Regions from separate parts of the Stutzerimonas chloritidismutans genome, predicted to be linked through region 1. Evidence: predicted binding sites of a transcription regulator. Region 1 holds the regulator's gene; the other holds the start of a gene.
The links. Region 1 encodes LexA, which represses DNA repair genes until DNA is damaged. Its sites were predicted from a motif close to CTGTNTNNNNANACAG; they were not measured.
Positions count from the first base shown of each region.

Region 2: a site for LexA is predicted at 2,623-2,638, ahead of recN (DNA repair protein RecN). Genes of this name have one in related genera too.

Region 1 is NZ_CP086067.1:2,752,005-2,756,446, reverse strand. Features, by position in the region: gene LLJ08_RS12700 (DUF6586 family protein) at 1-488, shown strand, start outside; gene LLJ08_RS12695 (DMT family transporter) at 506-1,345, opposite strand; gene LLJ08_RS12690 (hypothetical protein) at 1,558-1,794, shown strand; gene sulA (SOS-induced cell division inhibitor SulA) at 1,868-2,344, opposite strand; gene lexA (transcriptional repressor LexA) at 2,356-2,964, opposite strand; gene LLJ08_RS12675 (TetR/AcrR family transcriptional regulator) at 3,173-3,880, shown strand; gene LLJ08_RS12670 (L,D-transpeptidase) at 3,920-4,442, shown strand, end outside.
Region 2 is NZ_CP086067.1:860,350-864,791, forward strand. Features, by position in the region: gene LLJ08_RS03925 (outer membrane protein assembly factor BamE) at 1-368, opposite strand, end outside; gene fur (ferric iron uptake transcriptional regulator) at 464-868, shown strand; gene recN (DNA repair protein RecN) at 925-2,598, opposite strand; gene grpE (nucleotide exchange factor GrpE) at 2,800-3,369, shown strand; gene dnaK (molecular chaperone DnaK) at 3,469-4,442, shown strand, end outside.

The DNA of each region.
Region 1 (4,442 bases):
AGAAGATATTCTTCGCCGGTTTGTCACTGGAAAGCTGGCGCAAGGCCGAAGAATCTGCCTCGATGAATTCTCAAGGTTTGATTCAGGCTGAACGTGAGGCTTGCCTGTTCCACCTTTACGGCGCCTTGCTTGGACTGTGCCATGAGATCGCCGGTTACTACCGATCGCCCGGTGCGGATGCGCCTGTCGTCGAGGCATTTCTGACCCGCAGCGTGCTCGAGGCTGCGCCGAGCCCGGAACTCGCCGAATTGCTGGAATTGTCGGAGCAGCCAAGCACTTGGCTCGGGCAGTTGCTTACCGCCTACAAGCAGCTGCTCCAGCCGCCACGCGCTCCTGCCAAGGCCAAGACTGATCCGCGCCAGCCGTTGATCGAGGCAGTCAGTGTCGAGGACGATGTGCCACCGCTGTCGCGCGTCGAGCTGGAAGCCTGGCGACAGAACCTCAAGGGCCTGGCATTACGTTTTCGTGAGTCGTTGACCGAATGGTGACACTCGGGACCGTGGCGTCAGCCGCGGTGCCTGATACTCAGGACCATGGCGATGCCGCCGAGAATCGCCGCACCTGAGATGATCAGCGTTGCCGTCAACGCTTCACCCAGCAGCACAGTCCCGGCGATGGCTGTGAGTAGCGGAACGCTGAGCTGGACGCTCGCCGCCTGTATTGCCGCAAGACCGGGCAGCGCCGCGTACCAGATGGCGTAGCCGACCCCAGAGGTCAGCGCCCCGGAGAGCAGGGCGTACACGATTCCTGGCGCATCCCATTGCTGCTGGCCAAGCGTCACCAGACAAAGCACTGCTGCCAGCGGCACGGCCTTGATGAAATTGCCCGCAGTTGCTGCAAGGGGATTGCTCGCGCCCCGTCCACGCAGCGAATAGATGCCCCAGGCGACACCGGACAGCAGCATGAGCAGTGCGCCGTCCAATGCCGGCGCGCTGCTTCCCGGCAGCAGCAGAATCAGCAATCCGCTCAATGCCAACAGCAAGCCGACAATCTGCCAAGCGCTAAAGCGCTCGCCCCGCAGCAATCCCCAAGCAAGCATGCTCAACTGCACCGCGCCGAACAGCAGCAGGGCGCCGGCTCCGGCATCCAGGTTGATATAGGCGTAGGAAAAACTAGCGGCGTAGATGAACAGCGCCAAGGCGCTGAACCAATCTCCGCCCTGCGATTGTCTCGGCGTGCCGATTCGCAACATTAGCCAGAGCGTGAGCGCTCCGGCCAGTATACGGAGGCCGGTGAAGCTGGCCGGGTCAATAGCGGTGTCCCGCAAGGCGATACGGCATAGGATCGAGTTGCCGGCAAATGCAAGCATGGCCAAGGCGGTAAGCAGCAAGGTGCGGGTTGTCATACACAATCCTTATCGAGCGCCGGCGCGCGCTTTTTTTGTGCATGCTACGTGTCGGTATCCATAGCCGCATTGTTTTGTTGGTCGGGCAATGCACGGCTGCATGATGCTGCTACCTATCGGGGTGTTGCTAGCGAAAGGAGCTTGAGACCTGCAAAGGCTGTCCTGAGGCTGGTCGGCTGCTACAATGGCCGCCTTTCACGCGGAGCTGATCCATGCCTACATCTTTTCTGGAAATCGTCGAGCTACCTGACGGGCGCATCGTGCTTCGTCGTGCCGAGGACGAAGAGGTGTTGGTCACGCTGAATTTTTCGGAAGACGCCAAGCTATTTCTACAGGGGCAGCACGTCGAGATTGCCAAGGCGATGTTCAATGTCGGCGTTCAGATGGCCGGTCGCATGTCGGAAGGGGATTTCGAGCGCGACGATGAAGAGCCGCGTGTTCTGCACTGAGTGAGCTATTGCTCGAGCGTTATAGCTTCAGGATTCCATCCGCGATTTTCAGCACGTCCCTGTGCCGTGCGGTTCAACATCCGAGACGAATATTCAGACTCTGAGCTGCGCCCAGGCTGGCGGCTGCGCATAGTTTGCTACGTGTTGCCCCATCGAGCTGATCAAACCAGCTGACCACGGTATGGCTGCACCCCGAGGCCAGGGCTTTGCAGGCGAGTTCCATCGCGCCCTCGGCGTCGCGTGGCTGCAGCAGGATGATGCGTTCGCGATTCAGACCGCACTTGCGCAGCCAGTTCTGCGAGAGGAAAGCAGGCGGGGCAATCAGCGTCAGCCAGCGGCTGTCCGCTGCATCGCCGAGTTCACGCAGGATCGGGGCAAGCAGCAGGTGGCAGTGCTCGCTGCTGCCACTCAGGCTCAACTCGCTCAGATATTCCTTGTCCTGCTCGGGTTTGTTGCGTGGTTTCAGGTTGCCAAACGGTGCCAGGCTTTGCGCAATGACGCCGTCGAACAACGAAAGTTGGGGCCGGGAAGTGCTGGTCTGGTACTGCATGAACCTTCTCCTTAGCGGCGGATTACGCCGACACTCAAGCCTTCTATCACCAGTTCCTGCTGTTCGAGGTCGACCTCGATGGGCGCGAACTCGGGGTTTTCAGCCAACAGCCAAACCTTCTTGCCGTCACGCTTGAAACGCTTCACCGTGACTTCGTCACCGACGCGAGCAACCACGATCTGGCCGTTGCGGGCCTCGCGGGTGGTGTGCACGGCAAGCAGGTCGCCATCAAAAATGCCGACGTCCTTCATGCTCATGCCGTGGACACGCAGCAGATAATCGGCGCGCGGATGGAAAAACGCGGGGCTGATCTGGCAGGATTCTTCGACATGTTGCTGCGCCAGAATCGGCGCGCCGGCAGCAACGCGGCCGATGATCGGCAGGCCGTTTTCGGATGCGGCGGGTTCGAAGTCCGGAATACGTATCCCGCGAGACGCCCCGGGCGTCATCTCGATAGCGCCCTTGCGGGCAAGTGCCTTGAGATGTTCTTCGGCAGCGTTGGGTGACTTGAAGCCGAGTTCCTGAGCGATCTCTGCGCGAGTGGGTGGATACCCATTGTCTTCCAGGCAGCGCTTGATGAACGCGAGGATTTCCGTCTGGCGAGGCGTCAGCTTGATCATGTCGGTCTCTGTTCTTTTATACAGTGACTGGGATTATATACAGTGATCCGGCCTTGGCAACGAATGATTATGATGGTTTTGAAAGCACATCCGGCGTGCTCCGTGGTCTGTCTGCGACAATGACGCTAGTGCCACAAGGCGTTTCGTGGTTGACTTGCCGGTCGGTGAAACGTAAGTTTCAAACAGTTGTTTGTCTTTCGGAGGGGGCATGGCGCAGTCGGAAACAGTTGAGCGCATTCTTGATGCAGCGGAACAGCTGTTCGCGGAAAAAGGCTTCGCCGAAACCTCGCTTCGCCTGATCACCAGCAAGGCTGGGGTCAACCTCGCGGCAGTGAACTATCATTTCGGTTCGAAGAAGGCGCTGATCCAGGCGGTGTTCTCGCGTTTTCTCGGGCCATTCTGTGCCAGTCTCGAGCGTGAACTGGATCGACGCGAGGCATTGACCGACAAGAAGGACACGCTCGAGGAATTGCTGGAAATCCTCGTCGAGCAAGCCTTGGCGGTCAAACCGCGCAGCGGCGATGATCTGTCCATCTTCATGCGCCTGCTGGGCTTGTCTTTCAGTCAGAGCCAGGGCCACCTGCGACGCTATCTGGAAGACATGTACGGCAAGGTGTTCCGTCGCTACATGCTCAAGGTGCATGACGCGGCGCCGGCCATTCCGCCCATCGAACTGTTCTGGCGTGTGCACTTCATGCTTGGTGCGGCGGCATTCAGCATGTCGGGTATCAAGGCACTGCGCGCTATTTCCGAGAACGATTTTGGCGTCAGAACCTCGATCGAGCAGGTCATGCGTATGATGGTGCCGTTTCTCGCGGCCGGCATGCGCGCCGACAGTGGCATTGATGACAACACGCTGGCGGCGGCGCAACCGATCGCGCGGCGCAACGCAGTGGCTATCCCGGCGAAGGCTTGAGCTACAAGCCTGCCGGGTGATCGGCTAAGCTAGCCGCCCATGGCATTTCTCGATTTTCTGCATATTTCCATCGCCGATCAGCAGCTCTATGGCTTCGCCGAGGGCCAGTTGCGTCTGCGCTTTTCTGTCTCTACGGCACGCAATGGTGCGGGCGAGCTGAACGGTTCTGGTTGCACGCCGCGCGGTCTGCATCAGGTGCGTGCGCGCCTCGGTGACGGTTTGCCTCAAGGTGCGGTGTTGCGCGGGCGGCGCTGGACGAGGGAGGTATGGTCCCCTGAGCTTCACGGAATTTCTCCCGGTCGTGACTGGATCCTGACCCGGATTCTCTGGCTCAGCGGGTGCGAGCCAGGGGTCAATCGCCAGGGGCAGGTCGATACCTTCCGCCGTTACATCTACATTCACGGCACCCCCGATTGTGAGCCGATGGGCGTACCTCTTTCCCACGGTTGTATTCGCATGCGCAATGCCGACCTGCTGCAACTCTTCCCATTGGTGCCGCCTCACTGTGCGGTGCGCATCGACGAGGCGCCCTGTCCCGATTGGGCTGCCGCTGAACTCGAAT
Region 2 (4,442 bases), 1.9 Mb from region 1:
GCGTCGCGGCCAAGGATCTGTTCATCGCGGCTTACGCCGGGCATGAAGTCGCCGGCCAGGCCCGCCAGCTGGTCGTTGGCATTGAATACCAGACTGACTCGCTCCTGCTGGCGCGGACTGCCGCCCGGCTGGATGCTGTACAGGTAGTCCCAGCGGTTGGCATGGAAGGTGTCGGTGATCAGCGGGTTGCCCATGATAAACCGCACCTGCTGGCGGGTCATTCCGGGGCGCAACTGGTCTATCATGTCCTGCGTGACGACATTGCCCTGTTGAATGTCGACCTTGTAAACCCCGGGGAATGAACAACCGGCGAGTGCGACCAGACCTGCGAAGGAGAGGCTGGCCAGCATGAGCTTGGTGTTTTGCATCGGTGGGTGACTTCCACTATCTTGGCTGGGCAAAGAACCCGGATCATACCCGTATTGAAGGAGGCTGCGAAACAGCAGCAGCGAGAAAGCCAACCATGGTTGAAAATAGCGAACTACGTAAAGCTGGTCTCAAGGTAACTCTGCCGCGGGTCAAGATCCTGCAGATGCTGGACACTACCGATCGCCGCCACATGAGCGCCGAAGACGTCTACAAGGCGTTGATGGAAGCGGGTGAGGATGTCGGTCTGGCGACGGTCTATCGCGTGCTGACCCAGTTCGAGGCGGCCGGTCTGGTAGTTCGGCACAACTTCGATGGTGGTCATGCCGTCTTCGAGCTGGCCGACGGCGGGCATCACGACCACATGGTCTGCGTCGATAGCGGCGACGTCATCGAGTTTTTCGATCCCGAGATCGAGAAGTTGCAGAAAGAAATCGTCAAGCGTCACGGCTACGAGCTGGTGGATCACAATCTGGTGCTCTACGTGCGCAAAAAAGACTGATCCAGACATATGAAAAAGGCGGCCAAGGCCGCCTTTTTTGTGCCTGGCTGCCGGGCTCAGGCTTGTGCGGAGGTGACCATCTGTCGGGCATGTGCCAGAGACTGCTCGGTCAGGTCGACGCCGCCGAGCATTCGCGCGATTTCCTCGACGCGGCCGTTCTGATCCAGTTCTGCGACGGCAGTGCGGGTTTCATCCGCCCCGCGAGCCTTGTGCACGAACAGGTGGTGATGTCCTTGGGCGGCGACTTGGGGCAGGTGGGTGACGGTCAGCACCTGGCCGCGCTCACCGAGGCGGCGCAACAGCTGGCCGACAATCTCCGCGGTCGGGCCGCCGATACCCACGTCGACTTCATCGAACACCAGCGTCGGTACGCGGGATGTCTGCGCGGTGATCACCTGAATCGCCAGGCTGATGCGTGATAGTTCACCCCCGGATGCGACTTTGGCCAGTGCGCGCAGGGGCTGGCCCGGGTTGGCGCTGACCAGGAACTCGACCTGCTCCAGGCCGTAGGGCATCAGTTCGCCTTCGGCTGCAGGCTTGAGTTGCACGCTGAATCTGCCGCCTGGCATACCCAGTCTTTGAATCTCTACCTCGACAGCGCTGGCCAGCTGTTCGGCCGCGGCCTGGCGCATGCGGCTGAGTTCTCCGGCTTTTTCTTCGTAGTGCCGAGCGTAGGCCGCCAGTTCTTCACCGAGGCGCTCGACTGCTTCGTCGTCGGCGTTCAGCACTTCTAGCTCCTCCAGCAGCTGCTGGTGCAGGTTGGGCAGTTCGGTCGGTTGCACGCGGTGCTTGCGAGCGAGGGTGTAGATGGTATCCAGCCGCTCTTCCAGCATCTGCTGGCGCTCCGGATCGGCGTCGAAGTGATCGACGAAGCGGTTCAGCTCGCCGATCGCCTCTTCGACCTGAATCTGCGCGCTCGCCAGCAGATTGACTGCTTCGCTCAGGGCTTGAGGTTGGTTCTGGAAGGCGCTCAGACGCTGCAGGCTGCTGGTCAGTGCCGACAGCACGTTGCCGGCATCGCTCTCGCTGCACAGCTCCATGACTTGGCGGCAGGCGCCGAGCAACTGCTCAGCATTGGCCAGGTTCTTGTGTTCGCGCTCGAGTTGCTCCAGTTCGTTCTCGCCCAGCGCCAGGTTCTCCAGCTCTTCCAGCTGGTAGCTGAGCAATTGGTGGCGTGCGCGCTGTTCGTCGCCACTGTTGCTCAGGCGTTCCAGGGTCTGTCGCGTCTGCCGCCAGCGCTGGGCGGCCAGCTGGACCTGTCGCGCCAGCTCCTGGTTGCCGCTGTACTCATCGAGCAGGCGCCGATGGGTGTCGATCTTCAGCAGGGATTGATGCTCATGCTGGCTGTGGATATCGATAAGCAGCTCGCCCAGCGACTTGAGGTCGCTCTGCGGACAAGGGGTGCCGTTGATGTAGCCGCGGGAACGACCTTCGGCGGTGATGACGCGGCGCAGGATGCAGGGCCCGTCATGGTCCATGTCGCGCTCCGCGAGCCAGGCGCGGGCGTCGGGAATATCGTCCAGGTCGAAGCTGGCAAGAATGTCGGCCTTGTCGGCGCCGATGCGCACCACGCTGCTGTCGGCCCGGTCGCCCAACGTCAGGCCGAGGGCATCGAGCATGATCGACTTGCCTGCGCCGGTTTCTCCGCTGATGACGCTCATGCCGCGTTTCAGCTCGAGGTCGAGGTGCTCGACGATGGCGTAGTTGTGGACCGATAGATGAACCAGCATGGCAAGGGCTCCCGATTTGCGTGGCTGGGTATTTATACAGTGGTTTTCCTGGGCGCTACAAGCGTTGAAGGATGAATGTGCGGTTGCTCGTCATTTCGCTGGGCGCTCTTCGCTTTCCGCCCTTGAAGCCTGTTTTCGCGCCCCCATATAGCGGCACAAGCGCGGGTTTGCTGCCCGCTGATCGTATAGAGAGGAGGACCTATGGCCGACGAGCAGAACCTGGATAACCAGAACCCGGAAGCGCCCGAGCACTCGGAAGCGGACGTAGCCGAGGATCTGGCCGCCCGCGTGCAGTCGCTGGAAGAGCAGCTGGCCGCTGCGCAGGACCAGTCACTGCGCGTTGCGGCTGAGCTGCAGAACATCCGCCGGCGCGCCGAGCAGGATGTGGAAAAGGCGCACAAGTTCGCCCTGGAAAAGTTTGCCGGTGATCTGCTTGCCGTTGCCGACAGTCTCGAGCGTGGCCTTGAGCTGTCCAGTGCTGATGACGAAGCGGTCAAGCCCATGCGTGAGGGCGTCGAGCTGACCCTCAAGCTGCTTCAGGACACGCTGGCGCGTCACCAGCTCGAGCAGCTCGATCCGCATGGCGAGCCGTTCAATCCTGAGCATCACCAAGCCATGGCCATGGAAGAAAGCACCCATGTCGAGCCGGGCAGCGTGCTTAAGGTGTTCCAGAAAGGTTACCTACTCAACGGTCGCCTGCTGCGTCCGGCGATGGTCGTCGTCAGCAAGGCGCCTGCCGATGTGCCGCCTTCGATTGATGAGAAGGCTTGAAATCCGGTTGCCGACCCCCATCTGGTAGCCAAGCGTTTTTGTGTTACCCGCAGCCGGTAAAACAGGCGCGGACCAATCGAAATTTGGAGAGCGAATTAAATGGGCAAGATCATCGGTATCGACCTGGGAACCACCAACTCCTGCGTCTCGATTCTGGAAAACGGCAAGGCCAAGGTAATTGAAAATGCCGAAGGCGGCCGTACCACTCCGTCGATCATCGCGTACGCGAACGACGGCGAAATTCTGGTTGGTCAGTCGGCCAAGCGCCAGGCAGTGACCAACCCGCACAACACCCTGTATGCGGTGAAGCGTCTGATCGGTCGTCGCTTTGACGAAGACGTCGTGCAGAAAGACATTCAGATGGTCCCTTACAAGATCGTCAAGGCCGACAACAGCGACGCCTGGGTCGAGGTGAATGGCCAGAAAATGGCGCCGCCGCAGATCTCCGCTGAAATCCTGAAGAAGATGAAGAAGACCGCCGAGGACTACCTCGGTGAGCCGGTGACCGAGGCGGTGATCACCGTTCCGGCCTACTTCAACGACAGCCAGCGTCAGGCCACCAAGGATGCCGGTCGTATCGCCGGTCTGGATGTCAAGCGCATCATCAACGAGCCGACCGCGGCTGCGCTGGCATACGGCATGGACAAGGCCAAGGGCGACCACACCGTGATCGTCTATGACCTGGGTGGCGGCACCTTCGACGTGTCGGTGATCGAGATCGCTGAAGTCGATGGCGAGCATCAATTCGAAGTATTGGCCACCAACGGTGACACCTTCCTCGGTGGTGAGGACTTCGACATTCGCCTGATCGACTACCTCGTCGACGAGTTCAAGAAAGAAACCGGCATGAACCTCAAGGGTGATCCGCTGGCGATGCAGCGCCTGAAGGAAGCAGCAGAGAAGGCCAAGATCGAGCTGTCCTCCAGTCAGCAGACCGACGTCAACCTGCCATACATCACCGCAGACTCGACCGGTCCTAAGCACCTGAACGTGAAGATCTCCCGGGCCAAGCTGGAAGCGCTGGTCGAGGATCTGGTGCAGCGCACCATCGAGCCTTGCCGAATCGCGTTGAA